4 regions of the Variovorax sp. F042 genome follow, and region 1 is predicted to be linked to each of the others. Evidence: predicted binding sites of a transcription regulator. Region 1 holds the regulator's gene; each other region holds the start of a gene.
What was found. The regulator sigma-54, encoded in region 1, starts transcription at its own class of promoters, with help from an activator protein. The targets are predictions, from matches to a motif close to TGGCANGNAANCTGCTTT.

Region 1 (5,358 bases):
GCAACCACAAGGGCCCGAATACACCGCGCCGGCCGTGGCCGCCAAGCCCGCGGGCGGGCCGGTGAAAAACGCCAACTACGTGGTCGACCCGACGCACACCTTCGTGATGTATGAAATGGGCCACTACGGCACCACCACCAACCGGGGCCGCTTCAGCACCAAGGACGGCTCCGTGCAGATCGACGGTACCGGCGCCAGCGGCAAGGTCGACATCACGATGGACATCAGCTCCATCAACACCGGCGTCGACCTGCTCAACCGCCACGTGCAAAGCAAGGACTTCTTCAACGTGGCCGAGTTTCCGACCGGCCGCTTCGTGGCCGACCGCATCGACTTCAGCGGCGGCAAGGTGGTCGACGTGCCGGGCACGCTCACGCTGATGGGCCAGACCAAGCCGGTGACGCTGAAGGCCGTGCGCTTCAACTGCTACCTGAGCCCGCTGATCAACCGCCAGGTGTGCGGCGGCGACTTCGAGACGACCGTGGAGCGCAGCGACTGGGGCATCACCTGGGGGCTGAACTTCGGCTTCGAGAACAAGGTGAAGCTGCTGGTGCAGGTCGAAGCGGTCAACGTGCAGTGACACCGGAGAAGGCAAGGCCATGATGGACACCACCCTTTCGCTGCTCGGCATCGCCGGCGCCATGACTGTGGGCGCGATGAGTCCCGGCCCCAGCTTCGTGATGGTGGCCCGCACCGCCGTGACCTCGCGCACCGACGGACTGGCCGCAGCGCTGGGCATGGGTGCCGGCGGGCTGGTCTTCGCGATCGCCGCGCTGGCCGGGCTGCAGGCGGCGTTCCTGGCCGTGCCGGCGCTGTACGTGGCCATCAAGGGCCTGGGGGGCGCCTACCTCGTCTACCTGGGCTTTCGCATCTGGAGCGGCGCGCGGCAGCCGCTGGCCGTGGCGGCGCAAGAGACGGACGGGTCGCCGCGCCAGCAGGGCCGCAGCGGCCGCACCTTCCTGCTGGGCCTGGCCACGCAGGTCAGCAACCCGAAGACTGCCGTGGTCTACGCCAGCATCTTCGCGGCCTTCCTGCCGCGCGAGGTGCCGCTGGTGCTCGCACTGGCGGTGCCGGCGGTCATCTTCTGCATCGAGACGGGCTGGTACGCCATCGTGGCGCTGGCGCTTTCCTCGGCAGCGCCACGCTCGACCTACCTGCGCTACAAGGTCTGGATCGACCGGGCCGCCGGCGGCGTGATGGGGCTGCTGGGCCTGCGGCTGATCTGGTCGGCCGTGCGCGGCAACTGAGCCGACGCTACAACAGGCTCTCCGGCGTCAGCGGCGCCAGCAATTCGAGCATGGTCCGGTCCCAGAAGCCGGAGTCGGGCTCCTCGCTCAGCACGGTGAGCTTGCCGGCGTCGTCGCTGACCCATTCGATGCGCGACTCGTTGCTGCCCTCGGCAAAGCGCAGCCGGTAGGCGCCCTGCTGCTTGAGCACGTCGATGAGCTTGAGCGCCTGTTGCGCCATCTCGGGGCTGCGGATGAAGAGACCGATCTCGGTGTTGTGCGTCTCCGAGCGCGGATCGAAATTCATCGAGCCGACGAAAAGAATGCGCCGGTCGATCACCGCCGACTTGGCATGCAGCCTGCCTACCGAGGTGCCGAACAGGCCGAGCCGCACGCTGCGCCGGGTGCGCGTGGAGCTCAGTTCGTAGAGGTCGGCGCCGAGCTTGAGCATGTCGGGCCGGTAGCGGCGGTAGGCGGTGTGCACCAGCGGCTCGTCGGTGGCGGCCAGCGAATTGGTGACGACGCTGATCTTCACGTTGCGGCCGCGGATCTCGCGCATCACCTCCAGCCCCGAGGCGCCCGGAATGAGGTAGGGCGAGACGATGGTCACCTCGGAGCGCGCACGGCGCATCTGCTCGACCACGTTGTAGCGCACGCTGTCGACGTCCAGCAGCGGCACGCCGCCGTAGGACGTGGTCTTGCCGATCACGCGCTCGGGCGAATCGGCGTAGGCCTCTGCGGTGGCCCAGATCAGTCCGAGCTTGCCGGCGTTCAGGTCTTCCGCCATCGGGCTGTAGCCAAGCAGGTCGTTGGGCGCGGGCGGCGGCGGTGGTGGCGTGGTGTCGAGGCCGGTGGCGACGTCGAAGCGCTTCTGCAGCTCCTCGCGCGACAGGTCGCTGGCCACCACCGACTGGATCGGCCGCACGTAGATGCTGTTCCAGTACTGGTCGAACAGGCTGCCCAGCCGCGGGATCAGCGCGCCGGTGACGAAGGTGTCGAGGTCGAGGAAGTTCTCCCCCGCCGTGCGCCTGAAATACTGGTTGCCGATGTTGCGCCCGCCCGCCACCGCCATCGCGCCGTCGGCAATGAACAGCTTGTTGTGCATGCGGCGGTTGACGCGGCTGAAGTCGAAGAGCGACGCGCTGAAGCGCTTCAGCAGGCTGCCGCGCCCGGCCGGGAACGGGTTGAACAGGCGCAGCTCCACGTTGGGCGTGGCGGCCAGGCCGAGCAGCAGCTCGTCTTCGCCGGAGGTGTAGAGGTCGTCCATCAGCAGCCGCACGCGCACGCCGCGCTGGGCGGCGTCGCGCAGGGTGCGCATCAGGTAGCGGCCGGTCTCGTCGTTCTCGATCTGGTAGTACTGCACGTCGAGCGTGAGCTGCGCGCGGCGGGCCAGCTGGATACGGGTGTCGAAGGCGAAGTCGCCGCCGGGCATGAGGCGAAAGCCGCTCAGGTCGGGGTCGGGCTGGGAGGCCAGCGCGATCTTGCCGAGCGCGGTGTCGGCTGACACGGCCATGGCCTTGGTGGGCGGGCGCGGCGCCTCGTCGGGCAATGTGGCGCAGCCTGCGAACAGCAAGACCGCAGCCATGACGAAAACCCAATGCCCACAACGCGAAAGCGACGGCAGGCGACGGGTCATCGGTGGCTTTCTACAGGGCCTTGCGCAGGTTGGCGGGCGCGATGCGCAGCGCCTCGCGGTACTTGGCCACGGTGCGGCGCGCGCACTCGATGCCCTGCTCTTTCAGCATCTCGGAGATCTGGCTGTCCGACAGCGGCTTCTTGATGCTCTCGGAGCTGACGAACTGCTTGATCAGCGCGCGCACCGCGGTGCTCGACGCATTGCCGCCGGTTTCGGTGCCCAGCGCCGAGCCGAAGAAGTACTTGAGCTCGACCGTGCCGAAGGGCGTGGCCATGTACTTGGCGGTGGTCACGCGCGAGATGGTCGATTCGTGCAGGCCCAGTTCGTCGGCGATCTCGCGCAGCACCAGCGGGCGCATCGCGAGTTCGCCGTGCACGAAGTAGCTCTTCTGCCGCTCGACGATGGCGTTGCTCACGCGCAGGATGGTGTCGAAGCGCTGCTGGATGTTCTTGATGAACCAGCGCGCCTCCTGCAGCCGCTGCGACAGCGCCTGGCTGCCTTCGCCCTTGTGCGACTTGAGTGCGCCGGCATAGATGTCGTGCACGCGCAGGCGCGGCATCACCTCGGGGTTCAGCATGACGCGGAACTTCACATTGGTGCCGCGGCCCGTCTTGGTGACGATCACGTCGGGAATGACGATGTTGCGCTCGACGTCGACGAAGCGCCGACCCGGCTTGGGCTCGAGCCGCGCGATGATCTGCAGCGCCGAGCGCACCAGCTCCTCGTTGCTGCGGGTGAGCGTGGCCAGGCGCTTGAAGTCGCGGCGCGCGAGCAGCTCCATTGGCTGCTTGCAGATGGCGATGGCGGTCTTGCGGACCAGCTCTTCCTCGTCGGTCTCGTCCTCGCGGGCCAGGGCACGCAGCTGGATGCCCAGGCATTCGCCGAGGTCGCGAGCGCCGACGCCGGCGGGTTCCAGGCTTTGCAGCAGGCCGAGCGCCACCTGAAAGTGATGCACGAGGTCGTCGAACTGGTCGTTGTCGTCGCCGGCCAGGCCCGAGGCCAGTGCGGGCAGCGAGTCTTCCAGGTAGCCGTCGTCGTTGAGCGATTCGATGAGAAAGCGCAGCGCGGCGCTGTCGTTCTCGTTCAGGCGCAGGCTCAGGGCCTGGCGGTGCAGGAAGGACTGCAGCGACTCCTGGCTGCGCGCGAGTTCGGTGGCGTCGGCACGTTCGTCGTCGCCGAGGTTGTTCTGGCGCGCGGGCGCATCGCTGCCCCATTCGCTGTCGTCGGGCGCCATGTCGACGGTGCCGTCGCCTTCCCAGTCGGGCTCGCGCTCGGTGATCTCGGCAGCGGGGCCGTCGGTGTCGGCCGTGGTGGTGGTGCTGGTTTCGGTGGAAGCAGTGGACGCGCTGGCGGCGGGCGAAGCGAAGTCGCTTTCGCCGTCGCCGCTATCGCCGCCGTCGTCGCGCGGCACCGGGGCATCGGCCGTGTCGAGCCCGAATTCCTCGCGCGCCGCTTCTTCAGCCGTGCGCTCGAGGAACGGGTTCTCGTCGAGCATCTGCTCCACCTCCTGGCTCAGTTCGAGCGTGGAGAGTTGAAGCAGCCTGATCGACTGCTGCAGCTGTGGCGTCAACGCCAGATGCTGCGAGACGCGAAGGGATAGCCCTTGCTTCATGGGAACCGCTCCCGCCCTTACATGCGGAAGTGTTCGCCCAAGTACACCCTGCGTACTTCGGCGTTGTCGACGATCTCCGAGGGTGTGCCTTGTGCCAGCACATGCCCGTCGCTGATGATGAAAGCGTGATCGCAGATGCCCAGCGTTTCACGCACGTTGTGGTCGGTGATGAGCACGCCGATGCCGCGCTCTTTCAGGAAGCTGATGATCCGCTGGATCTCGATCACCGCGATCGGGTCGATGCCGGCGAAGGGCTCGTCCAGCAGGATGAAGCGCGGCTGCGTAGCCAGCGCACGCGCAATTTCGACGCGGCGGCGCTCGCCGCCCGACAGCGCGAGCGCGGGCGAATCGCGCAGGTGGTCGACGCGCAGGTCGGCCAGCAGCTCGGCCAGGCGCTCGTCCATGTGCTGCTTCGACAGCGGCGCCATCTTGCCGTTCTCGTCGGGCTCGCTCTGGAGCTCGAGCACGGCGCGCACGTTTTCCTCGACCGTGAGCTTGCGGAAGATCGAGGCTTCCTGCGGCAGGTAGCTCAGGCCCATGCGGGCGCGGCGATGGATCGGCATGTGGGCGATGGGCTCGCCGTCGATGCTGATGTCGCCCGCGTCGGCGCGCACCAGCCCCACGATCATGTAGAACGAGGTGGTCTTGCCCGCGCCGTTCGGCCCGAGCAACCCGACGACTTCGCCCTTCTGCACGTCGAGCGAGACGTCTTTCACGACCGTGCGGCTGCCGTAGCTCTTCTTCAGGCCGCGCGCGATCAGGCGGCTGCCCGGTGCGCCGTTGGCGTCCTGCGTTCCTGCGGTTTCGATCACTTGCGGGTTTCTCCCTGGTCACTGAGCGTGGTGCTCTGGCGCAGGCCCTTGCCGGGTGCGGGCGTGGGCGCC
Region 2 (5,358 bases), on a different contig from region 1:
GAATCGGTGCCGCCGCCGTCGGGCGTGAGGCCCACATTCACATAGGACATGGCGAACTTCGCGTCTTCCGCGGCCACGATCAGGTCGCAGGCCAGGCACAGCGAAAAGCCCCCACCCATGGCCGCGCCCTCGACGGCGGCAATGACGGGCTGGGGAGCCTCCTGGATCGCCATGATCCATTCGTGCAGCGCATCGATGTGGCCATGCTGCTCGGCGGCCGGCAGCTTGCGTTGCCGGGCTAGGCGTCGCAGGTCGCCGCCGCCGCTGAAATGATCGCCCTCCCCGCACAACACGATGGCACGCACGGTGCGAAAACCCGAGGTGGCGCGCATCGCCTTGGCGGCCGCGCGGTAGACCGACGGATTGAGCGCATTGCGCGCCGCGGGGTTGCTCAGCGTCAGCACCAGCACCGGGCCTTCGCGGTGCATCTTGAGCCGCGCGCCGGGTGCGGCCGCGGCGCTCGTGCTGGTGATGGCCGGAACAGCGGCCGTCACGGCGTATGCCCGGAAAACAGGTCCCACCGAAGGCCTTGACGGTTGCTCATGCTGTCCCCTCTTCTGAGTTGTAGCCAAACGATACAACGCATGGGACGCCAGTACGAGCACGCTGACAAGTGGCCTTTCGGACTACTTTTGACAATTAGTTCACGATTTCAGGGCTGTGCTGCCAGTACCGCGCATGGCGCTCGCGCTCGCAGGCCACGTCGGCGGGGCGTGTGCTGGTCCAGTGCGCGGCGCCGCAGCGGGTGTTTTCGACCAGCCGCACGCCGCGGTCCCGGTAGCGCGCCGCCACCTCCTGCGCCGGATGGCCGAAGCGGTTGCGATACCCCGCCTGGACAAAGGCAATGCCCGGCTGCACCGCATCGAGGAAGGCCGGGCTCGACGAAGTCTTGCTGCCGTGGTGCGGCGCCAGCAGCACGTCGGCGCGCAGCAGCTGCGGCGTGCGAACGACGAGCGCGGCCTCCTGCAGTCGCTCGATGTCGCCGGCCAGCAGCGCCGCCGCGCGCCCGTTGCCGATGCGTAGCACACACGAGACGGCATTGGGCTTGGTGAAGCCGCGGTAGTCGGTGTCGAACGGATGCAGTACCTCGAAGTGCACGCCGTCCCAGGTCCAGGCTTGCCCCGCCTCGCAACGCCGTGCCGCCAGCGTCGCCTGCAGCGGATGCGTGGCTTCGAGGGAACTCAGCAGCTCGGCCCGCGGCTGCATCGCGAGCACCGCGGGCGCACCGCCGGTGTGATCGGTGTCGCGGTGGCTCAGCACCAGCGTGTCGAGGCGCTCGCCATGCGCCCGCAGCAGCGGCACGAGCACGCGATGGCCGGCATCGCTTTCAAGGCTGTAGCGCGGGCCGGCGTCGTAGAGCAGGCTGTGCGTGGCGGTGCGCACGAGCACCGCGTTGCCCTGGCCGATGTCGGCAGCGAGCAGCTCGAATTCGCCGGCCGCCGGCCGGGGCGCCTGCCACAGCAACACTGGCAGCAGCAGCGGAATGCCGAGGCTGCGCAGCGACCAGGACAGCCGCATGGCGAGCAATGCACCGCCGGCCACGCCGCAAGCGGCCATCCACAAAGGCGGCGCGGCCATCGACAGCGTGGCATACGGCAGCCCGGCCAGCCATTGCAGCAGCAGCGCCAGCACCTGCACGGCCCGGGCTGCAAGGTCCCACAGCGGCGCCACGGCGACGCCCAGCATGGCCAACGGCGTGATCACGAGCGTGACCCAGGGGATCGCCACCGCATTGGCCAGCAGGCCGATCAGCGACACCTGCTGGAACAGCAACAGGCTCAGCGGCGTGATCGCCAGCGTGATGACCCATTGCTCGCGAAAGAACAGCAACAGGCGGGAAGCGGCACCGGTCTTCCGCTCGCCCGGCACCGCGGCGTCCGTGGCGAACAGCACGCCCACCGCCACGAAGCTCAGCCAGAAGCCGGCCTGCATCAAGGCCCACGGATCGAGCGCGACCACCACGGCCGCCGTCAGCAGCCACACATGCGGCCAAGGCCAGCGCCGGCCCGTGAGGCGCAGCAGCGCGACCGTCGCCAGCATCCACACAGTGCGCTGCGAGGGCACACCCCAGCCGCTGAAGAGCGCGTAGAGCGTGGCCAGCAGCACGCCGCCTATCAACGCTGCCTGCTGCGCCGGCAAGCGCAGCATCAGCCGCGCGCTGCGCCGCCAGAGCAGGCCGACGACGTGCGCGGCCAGCCAGGCAAACATCGTGACGTGGAGGCCGGAGATCGACATCAGGTGTGCCACGCCCGTGGCGCGGAACACGTCCCAGCCCGAGCGGTCGATGGCGCTCTGGTCGCCGGTGACCAGGGCCGCGATCACGCCCGCCTGCGCGCGGTCGGGCACGCGCTCGAAGACGCCGTCGCGTACGGCTTCGCGTGCGCGTTCGATGGGATGCCACCACGTGCTTGCCACCAGCATGGGTGCCGCATCGCGCGCGCCGGTTCGCACATAGCCGCTGGCATGCAGGCCCTGCTCCCACATCCAGAGTTCGCTGTCGAAGCCATGGGGATTGCGGCTGCCGTGCGGCGCCTTCAGACGCACCGTCAGCCGCCATCGCTCGCCGGCGTGCAGGGAGCCGACTGTGCTGGCCAAGGGCGTGCGGCTTTCGGAAGCACGGCTCCACAGGCTCGAGCCTTCGGCATACCAGCCGAGTGCAATGCGATCGGGCACCGCGGGCCGCCCCTGCGCATCCGGATCAGCCCAACCCGCGGACTCGACATCCAGGCGGAACTGCGTTCCAGCTTCGTTGCGCTGGGGCATCTCCGACACAACGCCCGTGACCTGCAGGTCGCGCCCTTCGAGCGCCGGGTCGAGCGCGCCGCTCGCATAGACCGCCGCGCGCCATCCCGCAAGCCCTGCGCCGGCCATCGCGCCGCATAGCAAGGCGATGAGCATCAGGCCCCTGCCCGGCATGCGTCGCCACCACAGGCCGGCCACTGCCACGAACAGCAAGCCGGCGTAGGCCCACGCCGGCCAAAGCACCGCCTGCTGCAACTGCAAGGCCGCTCCCAGCAGCGAGCCACCCAGCGCCACGAACGCCCCCGCTCCACCCATGGCACCGCCAGACGCACGAAACGGCGTCAACGAAAAACTCCCGAACCCATGATGCAAACCCTCCCCAAAGTCACGCTCAGTGGCGCGTTAATTGCTTGGCATCTGGGCTAGTATGCGTCTCACAAGAGACATCTTTTCGATGCAATCTCGCAGTACTGCACACAAAAACGCATGTCCATTCACGCCGCTCTCCACCACGTCACCCACTACAAATACGACCGCCTGGTGCAGTTGGGCCCACAGGTCGTGCGCTTGCGTCCCGCGCCGCATTGCCGCAGCAACGTCATCTCGTATTCGCTGCGGGTCGAGCCCGCCGAGCACTTCGTCAACTGGATGCAGGACCCGTTCGCCAACTACCAGGCGCGGCTCGTGTTCCCCGAGAAGACGCGCGAGTTCAAGGTCACGGTCGACCTCGTGGTCGAGATGGCGGTCTACAACCCCTTCGACTTCTTCCTCGAGCCGCAGGCCGAGAACTTTCCTTTCAAGTACACGGCCTCGCAGGCTGAAGAGCTCGCCCCCTACCTCGTCACCGAAGCGCCCACGCCGCTGCTGCAGGCCTACCTCGACAAGATCGATCGCAAGGAGCAGCGCACCATCGACTTCCTGGTCGGCATCAACCAGCAGGTCCAGCAAGACGTCAACTACCTGATCCGCATGGAGCCCGGTGTGCAGACGCCGGAAGAAACGCTCACCAGCGGCAGCGGCTCATGCCGCGACTCGGGCTGGCTGCTGGTGCAACTGCTGCGCCACTGCGGGCTGGCCGCGCGTTTCGTCTCGGGCTACCTGATCCAGCTCACGCCCGACGTGAAGGCGCTCGACGGCCCGAGCGGCACCACGGTCGACTTCACCGACCTGCACGCCTGGTGCGAAGTGTTCCTGCCGGGCGCAGGCTGGATCGGCCTCGACGCCACCTCGGGCTTGCTGGCCGGCGAAGGCCACATTCCGCTGGCCTGCACGCCCACGCCTTCGAGCGCGGCGCCCATCGAGGGCGGCGTCGACGAATCCGAGGTCGAGTTCGGCCATGAGATGAAGGTCACGCGCATCTACGAATCGCCGCGCGTCACCAAGCCCTACACCGAAGAGCAGTGGTCCGAAGTGCTGGCCCTGGGCGACGCTGTCGACGCGCGCCTGAAGGCCGGCGACGTGCGCCTCACCATGGGCGGCGAGCCGACCTACGTGGCCACCAGCGACCGCGACGCGCCCGAATGGAACACCGACGCCCTCGGCCCCACGAAGCGCGGCTACGCCACCGAACTAGTGCACAAGCTGCGCGCCGAGTATGGCAAGGGCGGCTTCCTGCATTTCGGCCAGGGCAAGTGGTACCCGGGCGAGCAACTGCCGCGCTGGGCGCTGTCGATCTTCTGGCGCGCCGACGGCCAGACGCTGTGGCACGACCCCGAACTGTTTGCCGACGAGCGTTTTCCCACGCACTACACGAGCGAGGACGCGCGCCGCTTCACCACCGTGCTGGCCCACAAGCTCGGCCTGACCGAGCGCTACATCCAGCCCGGCTACGAAGACATCTACTACTACCTCTGGCGCGAACGCCGCCTGCCGGTGAACGTCGATCCCTTCGAGTCGAAGCTCGACGACGAACTCGAACGCGTGCGCCTGCGCCGCGTGTTCACGCAGAAGCTCGACGCGGTGATCGGCTACATGCTGCCCATCGAGCCCGGCAATGCGAACGGCGACGCCCCCGCGCTCGCCGGCCCGGCCTGGAAGACCGGCCCCTGGTTCCTGCGCGACGACCGGCTCTACCTGATCCCCGGCGACTCGCCCATGGGCTACCGCCTGCCGCTCGACTCGCAGCCGTGGGCCAGCAAGGGCGACTACCCCTACCTGATCGAACGCGACCCGACCGCGCCACGCGGCGCCCTGCCGAGCGCGGCCGACTACCGTGCGCGCTACAGCACGGGTGTGGCCGGTGCTGCAGGCCTCGGCGACGTGCCCTACACCTTCGGCACGCCGCCAGTGGTGCCTGCGTCGCTACGCATGCAAAGCCCCGGTGATGCGGCGAGCGGCGATACGGCGGCTGCAGCAGCGGCCGATGAGTCCACCGACAAATCGACCACCCGCCAGCCGCTGCGCGGCGAATCAGCCCACTGGGTCACGCGCACCGCGCTGTGCGTCGAAGTGCGCGACCCGCGCCGGGCCAACGGCCCCTCGGCCGAGAAGAAGGGCAATGCCTCGGGCGTGCTCTACGTCTTCATGCCGCCGCTCGCGCGCCTGGAGGACTATCTCGACCTGGTTGCGGCGGTCGAAGCCACCGCGCGCGACCTGGGCGTGCGCATCGTGATGGAA
Region 3 (5,358 bases), on a different contig from region 1:
GCTGGCGATCAGCGAAGGCCGCAACCGCCAGGTGCGGCGCATGACGGCGGCCGTGGGGCTGCCAACGCTGCGCCTGATCCGCGCCGCCATCGGGCCTCATACGCTCGACGGACTGGCGCCGGGCACCTGGCGCGAATAGACAACCGGCGCGGCGACGCACGAACAGCCGTACAACCTTCATTCATTCTTCAAGCCTCTTCCATGCACATCCCCGATCTCGCTCCCGTCGTCCTGAACCGCCGCAGCACCCTGCTCGGCGTCATCGGCTTGCTTGCATTGCCCGCAACGCACGCCAACGCCGCAACTCCGGCCAAGACGAAGAAACAACCGGCGCAGCCCGGCGTGTGGCCACACGCGTCCCAGGTGCCGGGCGGCGTGGCCCGCTTGTCGCTCGGCCCATCGGCGAAGCGGCCTCAGGCCTTCGCGGGCGACGTGCCTCTGCTGGTGCTGGGCGACGCCATCGAATGGACCGCACTGGTCGGCATTCCGCTCGCAGCCGAACCCGGCGAGGCCAGCATCGCGATGCGCGCCGAAGGCAAGCCCGAGCGCCAGATCGCCTACACGGTGGCTCCGAAGCAATACCGCGAACAACGCCTGACGGTGGCGCCCCGCACGGTCGACCTGTCACCCGAGGACCAGGCCCGCTACGAGCGCGAACGCGACCACCAGGCCACCGTGATGGCCACGCTCACGGACATGCGGGCGGATGCGTCACTGCAGATGCGCGTGCCCGTGCCGGGCCGCCGCTCAAGTTCGTTCGGCCTGCGCCGGGTGTTCAACGGCCAGTCGCGCAATCCGCACAGCGGGATGGACATCGCGGCGGGCACAGGCACGCCGGTGCTGGCGCCGCTACCCGGCAAGGTGATCGACACGGGGGACTATTTCTTCAACGGCGGCACCGTGTGGCTCGACCATGGTGGCGGCCTGCTGACGATGTACTGCCATCTGAGCCGGGTCGATGTGAAGGTCGGCGACGTGCTGAAGACCGGCGAGCCGCTGGCCGCCGTGGGCGCGACCGGCCGGGTGACGGGGCCGCACCTGCATTGGTCTGTGATGCTGAACCGGGCGATGGTGGACCCGGCGTTGTTCATCGCGGCCTGAGGCAGACAGGAGACCGGCTCAGCCTCAAATCGGCTTGGTCAGATACACAGCCTCGCGCCCCACGATCGCGCGCTGCGCCGGCATGAAGATCGTGCAGTCGTCGCACAGCGCGCGGATTTCCTCGTCGCCGTTTGTCGCGATCAACTCGCCCTTCGCAAAGGTCTCGAAGCCGATCAGCGGCCGCACGAACGCAAAGTCCGCCGACTTGATGACATACGTCTGCAGCAGCTGAAAGCGCCGCTGCGGTTCGGGCGGCGGCGTGGCCGGGTCCTTGTCGACAAGGCCGAAGTACGCAAGGAAGTCGTAGGTGACGGCTGTGGCCAGTTCCGACGCGGAGCGCAGGAAGTGCTGGCCGCACTCGACCACCATCGCCACGCCCTTGCCGTCCGGGCCGCCGTGGCTGCCGTACTGGATCAGCGGCGTGCCCGAGCCCAGGCCGTCGGGCATCACGAGGTGCACCAACGGGCGGCCGATGGCCAGTGCGACCTTGGCATTGCGCTCGAACGCCGGGTACACCCAGAACGGCACGACGGGCTGGCTGGTCGAATGGATGTCGAGGATGTGATCGGCCGCGTCCACCACCGGACGCAGGATGCGCGCACGGCTCAGCTCGGGGCTGTCTTCGGTGCCATCGAGCCACTCGGGCGACCAGATGCGGTTGAGGTTGTGCACGAGCTGGCGGCTGTCGAAGGGCAGAGCTTCGTTGAAGGACTCGTACGCTGCCACGTTGGCAAAACTCACTGTGAGCGTGCCGATCTTCGGGCGCACGTCGTTGTCGAGCAGGTGGGTGGCGGCCGTCATGCCGCAGATCTCGTTGCCGTGCGTGAGCGCGTTGATCAGCACGTGCGGGCCGGGCTTGCCGGACTCGAAGCGGTGCACGTAGTCGACGCCGGTGTTGCCCTTGCGGTAGGCGGAGAGGTCGCGGGGGAGGACTTCGAGGGCGGGGGGAGATTGGGTCATGGGCGTCAGAAAATGGAACGAAGCGGTCCGGCAAGTTTGCTACAGGGCGCGCGTTCGTGCTGAGCGGCCCTGCGCGAAGCAAACACAGACCCGCCCTGCCGCACTGGTGACTACCAGTTGACCTCGCGCTCCGGCGTGGCCGAGATGTGGTGAATCGACAGATCGGCGCCGTCGTACTCCTCCTCCTGCGACAGCCGCAGCCCCAGCGAGGCCTTCAGCGCGCCGTACACCGCCGCGCCCGCCAGCCCCGCCCATGCCACGCCGATGACGGTGCCGATGAGCTGCGCCCACACGTTCACACCGCCGATGCCGCCCAGCGCCTGCGTGCCGAAGATGCCCGCCGCTATACCGCCCCAGGTGCCGCACAGGCCGTGCAGCGGCCACACGCCGAGCACATCGTCGATCTTCCATTTGTTCTGCGTGAGCGTGAACATCTTGACGAAGATGGCGCCCGCCACGCCGCCCACCACCAGCGCGCCCAGCGGGTGCATCAGGTCGGAGCCGGCGCACACGGCCACGAGCCCCGCGAGCGGGCCGTTGTAGACGAAGCCCGGGTCGTTCTTGCCCATGGCCAGCGCGACCAGCGTGCCGCCGACCATCGCCATCAGCGAGTTGACGGCCACCAGGCCCGAAATCTTGTCGATGCTCTGCGCGCTCATCACGTTAAAGCCGAACCAGCCTACGCACAGCACCCACGCGCCCAGCGCCAGGAACGGAATGTTCGACGGCGGATGCGCGCTCAGCGAGCCGTCGCCCCGGTAGCGGTTGCGCCGCGCGCCCAGCAGCAGCACCGCCGGCAACGCGAGCCAGCCGCCCACCGCGTGCACCACCACCGAACCCGCGAAGTCATGGAACTCATGGCCGGTGAGCGAGGCAATCCAGCCCTGGATGCCGAAGTGCTTGTTCCAGGCGATGCCCTCGTACAGCGGGTAGACGAAGCCGACGATCACCGCTGTGGCGATCAGCTGCGGCCAGAACTTGGCGCGCTCGGCAATGCCGCCCGAAATGATGGCCGGGATGGCCGCCGCGAAGGTGAGCAGGAAGAAGAACTTCACCAGCTCGTAGCCGCTTCTTGCCGACAGTTCGGTGGCGCTCACGAAGAAATGCGTGCCGTAGGCCACGCCATAGCCCACCAGGAAATACACGATGGTCGAGACCGAGAAGTCGACCAGGATCTTCACCAGCGCATTGACCTGGTTCTTCTTGCGCACTGTCCCCAGTTCGAGAAAAGCAAAACCGGCGTGCATGGCCAGGACCATGATGGCGCCGAGAAGGATGAACAGCGCGTCTGCGCCCTGTTTGAGTGCGTCCATTGGAGCTTCTTGCTGATTTTTGGCTTGAATTGGTGCGCCGCACCCGAATCACCCGAAGCGGCGGGCCAATGAAGCAAAAATGGTGCCTAAAGCTCTTCGATGGTGCGTTGCGAACCAATAGTGGGCTTTACTCAGCCCACGATGCACCGGATCAGCCCGCCCCGGCGCGCAGCGCGTCCCGATAGCGGCGGCTGCAGGGCACGGTGGTGCCGTCGTGCATGTGCAGCCGGGCGTCGCCACCGTCCAGCGGCTCGATTTCCTTGATACGCCCCAGGTTCACGGCGTGGCTGCGGTGCACGCGCACGAAGCGGGCGGGGTCGAGCTGGGTCAGGAAGTCGGTCAGCGTGGCGCGCAGCAGGTAGTCGTGGCCGTTGACGTGCAGGCCGACGTAGTTGCCCTCGGCCTGGAGCCAGTCGATGTCGGTAGCCGCGATGAGGAATTCGCGGCGCAGCTTGCGCACCAGAAAGCGCTCGGGGCGCGCAGGCTGCGGGGTTTCGGGTTCGACGGGCTCCGGCTCCGCCGGTGCTTCGGGCGCATCGAGCACCCGCGCCTCGCCCTGCAGCCGCAACATGAACAGCCGGTACGCCCAGATGCCGAAGACGATGCTCGCGTACACCCGCACGTCCTTCAGGTACTCGTAGCCCCACTGGCTGGCCCAGCCGCCGAAGTCGTAGCGCTCGCCGGCCATGGCATAGACCAGCGCCCGCAGCCCGAACATGCCCACCACGTGGATCACGCTGAAGACCACGCTCGCCACCGCATGCCAGGCCACGAAGCGCAGCACGTGGGTGCGCACCAGCGGCGACAACCGGCGCTCGACGGCAACCAGCGCCGGAACCAGCAACAACAGCACCAGGTGGCTCGAACCCTCCCAGGTCGCAACCTCCCAGTTGGCCCGCGGCACGGCGCGCGTGCGCACGTCGACGATCGCCACCATCGTGCTGAACACGGCCTGAAGCGTCATCAGAACGATCCAGAACGCCACCTCCACGTAGCGGCGGACTGGCTCGTAGCGCTCGTACAGGTTCTTGCGGGGGTCTCCCATGGCCGGGATTCTCCCGAAAACGGGCCTTGGGGCGGCGAATTTCGTCCAGTTTCGTCCCTCAGGGCCACCGCTCGTCACAAAGCGCGGGCGATCCGTCCCCCGGGCGTGCCACGCGGGGAACACGAGGCCGAGCATCGCCGCTTCCAGCTTCAAGGAGCCCCCGATGACCACACCAACTCTCCCGCCCGACCATCGCCGCCACGACATCGACGCCCTGCGCGCGCTGGCCTTCCTGTTCGTCATCCTCTATCACGTAGGCATGTACTACGTGGCCGACTGGCCGTGGCACCTCAAGAGCCCGCATGCGGCCGAATGGCTGCAGTGGCCGATGCGCATCCTGAACCTCTGGCGCATGGATCTCGTCTTCCTGGTCTCCGGCGTATCGCTCGGCTTCCTCAGCCGGGGCCAGGGCACCTGGGGCCTGCTGCGCAGCCGGGGCCTGCGGCTGATGCTGCCGCTGGCCTTCGGCATGGCGGTGATCGTGCCCTACCAGGCCTATGCGCAAGGCGTGGCCAACGGGCTGGTGGCGCCGGGCTTCGGCGCCTTCCTGCTGCGCTACCTGTCGATGGCCGAGCCGTGGCCGAAGCGGGCTTTCGATGGCGCGGAGTTCGGCATCACCTGGAACCATCTCTGGTACCTGCCCTACCTCTTTACCTACACGGCGCTGGTCGCGCTGACGCTGCCGCTGTGGAACTCCGCCGCCGGCCAGTGGCTGCGCCGCGGCTTCAACGGCCTGCGTGGCTGGAAGCTGCTGTTGCTGCCTGTGGTGCCGCTGCTCGTCTTCACGATGCTGCTGGCCTCGCGCTTTCCGGCCACGCACAACCTGGTGCGCGACTTCCACCTGCACAGCCTTTACTTCACGATGTTTCTCTACGGCTACTGGATGGGCGTGGACACCGGCGTGTGGAAAGAGCTGGAGCGGCTGCGCCGCGTGTCTCT
Region 4 (5,358 bases), on a different contig from region 1:
GCGCGCTGCTTCGATGCGCGGCTCGCACTGCTCGGCGCATGCGGCCCGCGCGCGTACGTAGAAGCGCAACCGATCTTCCTGTACCCCGCAGCCTGGGCCGCCGAACACGCACAGCGCGTGACCGACGAAGTCGACCACGCCTTCGCGCACTTTCCGGGCGAGGCCAACATGCGTGCGCGCATCGCTGCCCTGCGCGCCTTCGACATCGACGCTCGCCTCGTCGACATCACCGCACCCACACTCATCGCCGCGGCGAAAGACGACACGCTCGTGCCCTGGACCTGCTCGCAGCGCCTGGCCGATGGCCTGAGCGACGTCACGCTCGACTTCATGCCGCACGGCGGCCATGCCCACAGCGTGACCGAGGCCGAAGCCTTCAACCGCAGCCTGCTCGACTTTCTCTCGCGGGTCAGCGCATCCGCCGTTCCAGCATGACCACAACTCTTGCATCCACACTCGACGACGCCGCGCTGTCGCTGCTCTTCACCGGCGCACGCACCCACAACGGCTGGACCGACGAACCCGTCACCGACGCACAGCTGCAGCAGATCTACGCGCTGGCGAGCCTCGGCCCCACATCGGCCAACTGCTCGCCCGCGCGCTTCGTCTTCGTGCGCACGCCCGAAGGCAAGCAGCGCCTCGCACCGGCTCTCTCCAAGGGCAACCTCGACAAGACCATGGCCGCACCGGTCACGGTCATCGCCGCGTGGGACCGCAAGTTCTACGACAAGCTGCCCACGCTGTTCCCGCATGCCGATGCGCGCAGCTGGTTCACCGGCAGCCCCGAGGCCGCGCACGAGACCGCCTTTCGCAATGCCAGCCTGCAGGCGGGCTACCTGCTGCTCGCAGCGCGCGCGGTCGGCCTCGATGCAGGCCCGATGTCGGGCTTCGACAAGGCGAAAGTCGACGCGGCCTTCTTCGAAGGCACCGACTGGACCGTCAACTTCCTCATCAACCTGGGCCACGGCGATGCGTCGAAGGTGTTCGGCCGCCTGCCGCGGCTGCCCTTCGACGAGGCCTGCGTGCTGGCCTGAAGGACTCACCACATGCTGCTGAATGCCATGGCCTCCCACGCTGCTTCATCGTCATCGAACCCCGCCGGCCTGCTGCCGAGCCTGGAGAAGGCCGACTACCGCAACGCGATGGCGCGGCTGGGCGCGGCGGTGAACATCATCACCACCGACGGCCCCGCGGGTCGCGCCGGCTTCACGGCATCGGCCGTGTGCAGCGTGACCGACGAGCCACCGACGCTGCTGGTATGCCTGAACCGTTCGGCCTCGGTGTACCCGGCATTCAAGACCAACGGCGTGCTGTGCGTGAACGTGCTGGCAGCGGGACACCAGTCGCTCTCCGCATTGTTCGGCGGCAAGACGCCGATGGATGAGCGCTTCGCCGCCGGCCAGTGGAGCCGCAAGACCACTGGCTCGCCGATGCTCGACGATGCAGCCGTGTCCTTCGACTGCCGCGTGGTGCATGCGACGAGCGCGGGCACGCACGACGTGCTGTTCTGCGAAGCGGTGGCCATTGCCATCGGTGGTGCGACGCAGGGCTTGATCTACTTCGACCGGCGCTATCACGAGATCGCGGCGCCGCCGCACTGAAATCCACCTGAATCAGCGCGGCGTAATGCCTTGAAGAAAGATGCGCTGCACGTTCTCGACGGTCTTCTCGAAGAACGCCTCATCGTCCAGCGTATGCCCCGACAGCGCCTGCACCTGCACGCCGAAGTCCGCGTAGTGCTGCGTCACCGCCCACAGCGCGAAGATCAGGTGATGCGGATCGACGGGCGCCAGCTTGCCCGCCTCGACCCACGCACGGATCACCTCCGACTTTTTCTCCACCAGCGTGCGCAGCTCGCGGTCGAGCTCGTCGCGCAGCAATGGCGCGCCCTGGATCATTTCCAGGCAGAAGAGCCGTGATGCATCGGGCCTGTCGCGCGAGACCACCAGCTTGCGGCGGATGTAGTCGCCGATGGCCTCCGCCGGGTCCTGCTCGGCACTGAAGCCGCGCAGCGGTTCGAGCCACAGCGCGAGCAGATCGCGCAGCACGTTGACGTAGAGCTCTTCCTTGTTCGCGAAGTAGTAGAGCAGGTTGCTCTTCGATACATCGGCGCGTGCCGCCACCTGGTCGATCGACGTGCCATGCAGGCCGAAGCGGGAGAACAGCCCCAGCGCCGCACCGAGGATCGCGTTGCGCTTGTCCTCGATCTGGCGCAGCCGGCGGCTCACCGCGGACGCGCTGCGCACCGCGGGTTTTGCGCGCTTGCGCGCTGGGCTCTTCTCTTTGCTGGCACTGGCAGCCAGCGCTTTGGTCTTCGGCATCTTCCCTCGCTCTTGTTCGTTCGTTGGTGAATCGGCAGGCAACACAGCGCACCACTGTAAGGCCGTGGTGCATCGCCTTGCGCCGCAGCAGCCTTCGCAGCGCGTCGTTGCGCACCATGCTGACGCGACGAATGCGTTTTGTCCATTTGGTCCAACTGGCACAGACGTTGCATGGCGAAAGGCATGCCAAGCATGAGGAACCTGCCATGACCCTGCTGTCTGTCCCCATCATCGATCTAGAGCCCTACTTCGCGGGCACCGCCGAAGGCAAGGCCGAGGTCGCGAAGAAGGTCGACGAGGCCTGCCGCAGCATCGGCTTTCTCGTCATCACGAACCACGGCATAGCGCCCGAGCTGATCTCGCGCGTGTCGTCGCTCTCGCGCAAGTTCTTCGACATGCCGCTGGGTGAAAAGCGCAAGGTCGACCGCCCGCGCGAAGACGCGGTGCGCGGCTACAGCGCGGTGGGCGAGGAAGGGCTCTCGTACAGCCTCGAAGAAGCGGCTCCCGGCGACCTGAAGGAATCTTTCTCTATCGGCCCGTCGAACGTGCCGCAAGATGACTACCACCGCGGCCCCGCCGCCGGTCCGCACTTCGAGCCCAACAGCTGGCCGCCCATCGAAGGCTTCCGCGAAGCCTACGAAGGCTACTTCGAGGCGATGAGCGATCTCTCGCGCTCGCTGATGCGTGTCTTTGCGCTCGGCCTGTCGCTGCCCGAGACCTTCTTCGACGACAAGATCGACAAGCACATCAGCATGTTCCGCGTGCTGAGCTATCCGCCGCAGCGCGAGCAACCGCTGCCCGGCCAGCTGCGCGCGGGGGCGCACAGCGACTACGGCAGCCTCACCATCGTGCTGCCCGACGACAAGGGCCTGCAGGTGTTCAACAAGGCCGGCCAGTGGGTCGACGTGCCGCAGGTCGAAGGCGGCTTGGTGGTCAACATCGCCGACCTCATGATGCAGTGGACCAACGACCAGTGGGTGTCCACGCTGCACCGCGTGATCAATCCGCCTTTCGAGATCGCGAGCACCAATCGCCGGCAATCGCTGGTGTTCTTCCATCAGCCGAACTACGACGCGATGGTCGAGTGCCTGCCTAGCTGCCTCGCGCCAGGGGAGTCGGCGAAGTACGCGCCGATTTCTTCTGGGGACCACCTGACGTCGAAGTTCGTCAAGCAGACGACCTTTGGTGGCACGAAGGCGATGGCTTGAAATGACTGCCTGCTGTTCTTCGGGGTGCGATCACGCCGACGGCGTGCTCGCACCCCGAACAAGAACAACAGCAAACGCCCAATGAGCAACTGACATGGCCCACCTCTCCTACGTCAACGTCTTCGCAAAAGACGTGGTCGCACTCAGCGGCTTCTACCAGCGAGTATTCGGTTTCAAAGAGATCGAAGCGATTCGCTCACCCATCTTCCGAGGCCTGGACACCGGCAAGTCGAGCCTTGGCTTCAACGCACTCGATGCCTACGAACTGCTGCACCTGAGCGAGTTTTCAGACACACGCGGCGTCAAGTTCCTGCTGAACATCGACGTCGACAGCCAGGCCGACGTCGACCGCATGGTGCCTGTCGCGCTCGAAGCCGGCGCCACGCTCATCAAGCCGCCGTACGTCACTTACTACAACTGGTACCAATCGGTGCTGCTCGATCCCGAGGGCAATGTGTTCCGCATCAACTTCATGATGTGACATGCGCTGCGCTCGTTCTCTTTTTTCCGTCCTCCCTTTCTTCAAAGCCTCTCACCAAAGGTAGTCCCATGCAGTTGCGCACCCTCACTCCCGGCCTGGGCCTCGCGATGACCATCGCGGCCAGCGGCGCCTTCTTCACCACACTGCCCGCCGCAGCCGCCGACGGCTTCACGCTGAAGGACAAGCCGAAGATCGCGATGCTCTACTTCGGCCCGAAGAACGACGGCGGCTGGACGCAGGCCTTTGACGAGGCCCGCGTGAAGATCGAAAAGGAAATCGGCCAGAAGATCCAGTTCGTCGAGAACGTGCCCGAAGACGCATCGGCCATCAAGCCCGCGGCGGAGAAGTTCATCCAGCGCGGCGCCAACATCGTGATTGGCACGGCCTTCGGTTATTCCGACAGCTTCAAGGACCTGGCCGCCAAGTACCCCGATGTCGCCTTCCTCAACGGCTCGGGTACCACCAACGGCAGCAACCTCGAATCGTTCTACGGCCGCACCTACGAAAGCCAGTACCTCTGCGGCATGGCCGCCGGCGCTGCATCGAAGACCGGCAAGCTCGGCTTCGTCGCGGCCAACCCCTTCGGCGTGGTGAACTGGACCATCAACGCTTTCGCGCTCGGCGCGCAGAAGATGAACCCGAACGCCACGGTCAATGTGATCTACACCGGCGCCTGGAACGACCCGGTGAAGGAACGCGCCGCCGCCGCCGCGCTCATCGACCAGGGCGCCGACGTGATCGGCCAGCACGTCGACAGCCCCACGCCGCAGATCGTCGCGCAGGAGCGCGGCGTGTACGGCACCGGCCACCACCGCGACCTGCGCCAGTTCGCGCCCAAGGCCACGCTTTGCTCTTCGGTGTGGGTGTGGGACCGCTTCCTGACGCCCGAGCTGAAGAAAGTGATGGCCGGCAACTGGAAGCCCGCGCAGTACGGCGCCTTCATCGAGATGAAGGACGGCGGCACCGACATCGCGGGCTTCGGCCCCGCCGTTCCCAAGGACAAGGCCGCGGTCATCACCGCCGAGCGCGACGCGATCATGAAGGGCAAGCAGGTCTACGCCGGCCCGCTCGCCGACCGCGACGGCAAGGAGCGCGTTGCCAAGGGCGCGGTGCTGTCCGATGCGGACCTGTGGAAGATGGACTGGTTCGTCAAGGGCGTGGTCACGCAGAAGTAATTTCATGCCCAACAACGCGCTAGAACTCACTGGCATCCGCAAGTCCTTCGACGGCTTCGCGGCGCTGACCGACGCTCACTTTGCCGCGCGCTGGGGCGAAGTGCATGCGCTGCTGGGCGAGAACGGCGCGGGCAAGTCTTCGCTGATGAACATCGCGGCCGGGCTCTATGCGC

Region 2: the regulator sigma-54 is predicted to act here: its motif matches at 3,138-3,155, upstream of ACZYSP_RS06455 (transglutaminase family protein).
Region 3: the regulator sigma-54 is predicted to act here: its motif matches at 3,445-3,462, upstream of ACZYSP_RS24330 (ammonium transporter).
Region 4: the regulator sigma-54 is predicted to act here: its motif matches at 2,478-2,495, upstream of ACZYSP_RS33710 (isopenicillin N synthase family dioxygenase).

The regions. Positions count from the first base shown of each region.
Region 1 covers NZ_JBVASX010000003.1:161,361-166,718, forward strand. Annotated here, with positions in the region: gene ACZYSP_RS13600 (YceI family protein) at 1-580, shown strand, start outside; gene ACZYSP_RS13605 (LysE family translocator) at 600-1,247, shown strand; gene ACZYSP_RS13610 (phospholipase D family protein) at 1,255-2,862, opposite strand; gene rpoN (RNA polymerase factor sigma-54) at 2,873-4,474, opposite strand; gene lptB (LPS export ABC transporter ATP-binding protein) at 4,492-5,286, opposite strand; gene lptA (lipopolysaccharide transport periplasmic protein LptA) at 5,283-5,358, opposite strand, start outside.
Region 2 covers NZ_JBVASX010000001.1:1,343,493-1,348,850, forward strand. Annotated here, with positions in the region: gene ACZYSP_RS06445 (oxepin-CoA hydrolase, alternative type) at 1-494, opposite strand, end outside; gene ACZYSP_RS06450 (DNA internalization-related competence protein ComEC/Rec2) at 640-3,057, opposite strand; gene ACZYSP_RS06455 (transglutaminase family protein) at 3,229-5,358, shown strand, end outside.
Region 3 covers NZ_JBVASX010000009.1:68,372-73,729, forward strand. Annotated here, with positions in the region: gene ACZYSP_RS24315 (pseudouridine synthase) at 1-139, shown strand, start outside; gene ACZYSP_RS24320 (M23 family metallopeptidase) at 202-1,101, shown strand; gene ACZYSP_RS24325 (M14 family metallopeptidase) at 1,126-2,061, opposite strand; gene ACZYSP_RS24330 (ammonium transporter) at 2,172-3,374, opposite strand; gene ACZYSP_RS24335 (LytTR family DNA-binding domain-containing protein) at 3,526-4,419, opposite strand; gene ACZYSP_RS24340 (acyltransferase family protein) at 4,583-5,358, shown strand, end outside.
Region 4 covers NZ_JBVASX010000020.1:75,065-80,422, reverse strand. Annotated here, with positions in the region: gene rutD (pyrimidine utilization protein D) at 1-435, shown strand, start outside; gene ACZYSP_RS33725 (malonic semialdehyde reductase) at 432-1,034, shown strand; gene rutF (NADH-dependent FMN reductase RutF) at 1,047-1,601, shown strand; gene rutR (HTH-type transcriptional regulator RutR) at 1,614-2,321, opposite strand; gene ACZYSP_RS33710 (isopenicillin N synthase family dioxygenase) at 2,528-3,529, shown strand; gene ACZYSP_RS33705 (VOC family protein) at 3,624-4,010, shown strand; gene ACZYSP_RS33700 (BMP family ABC transporter substrate-binding protein) at 4,079-5,185, shown strand; gene ACZYSP_RS33695 (ABC transporter ATP-binding protein) at 5,190-5,358, shown strand, end outside.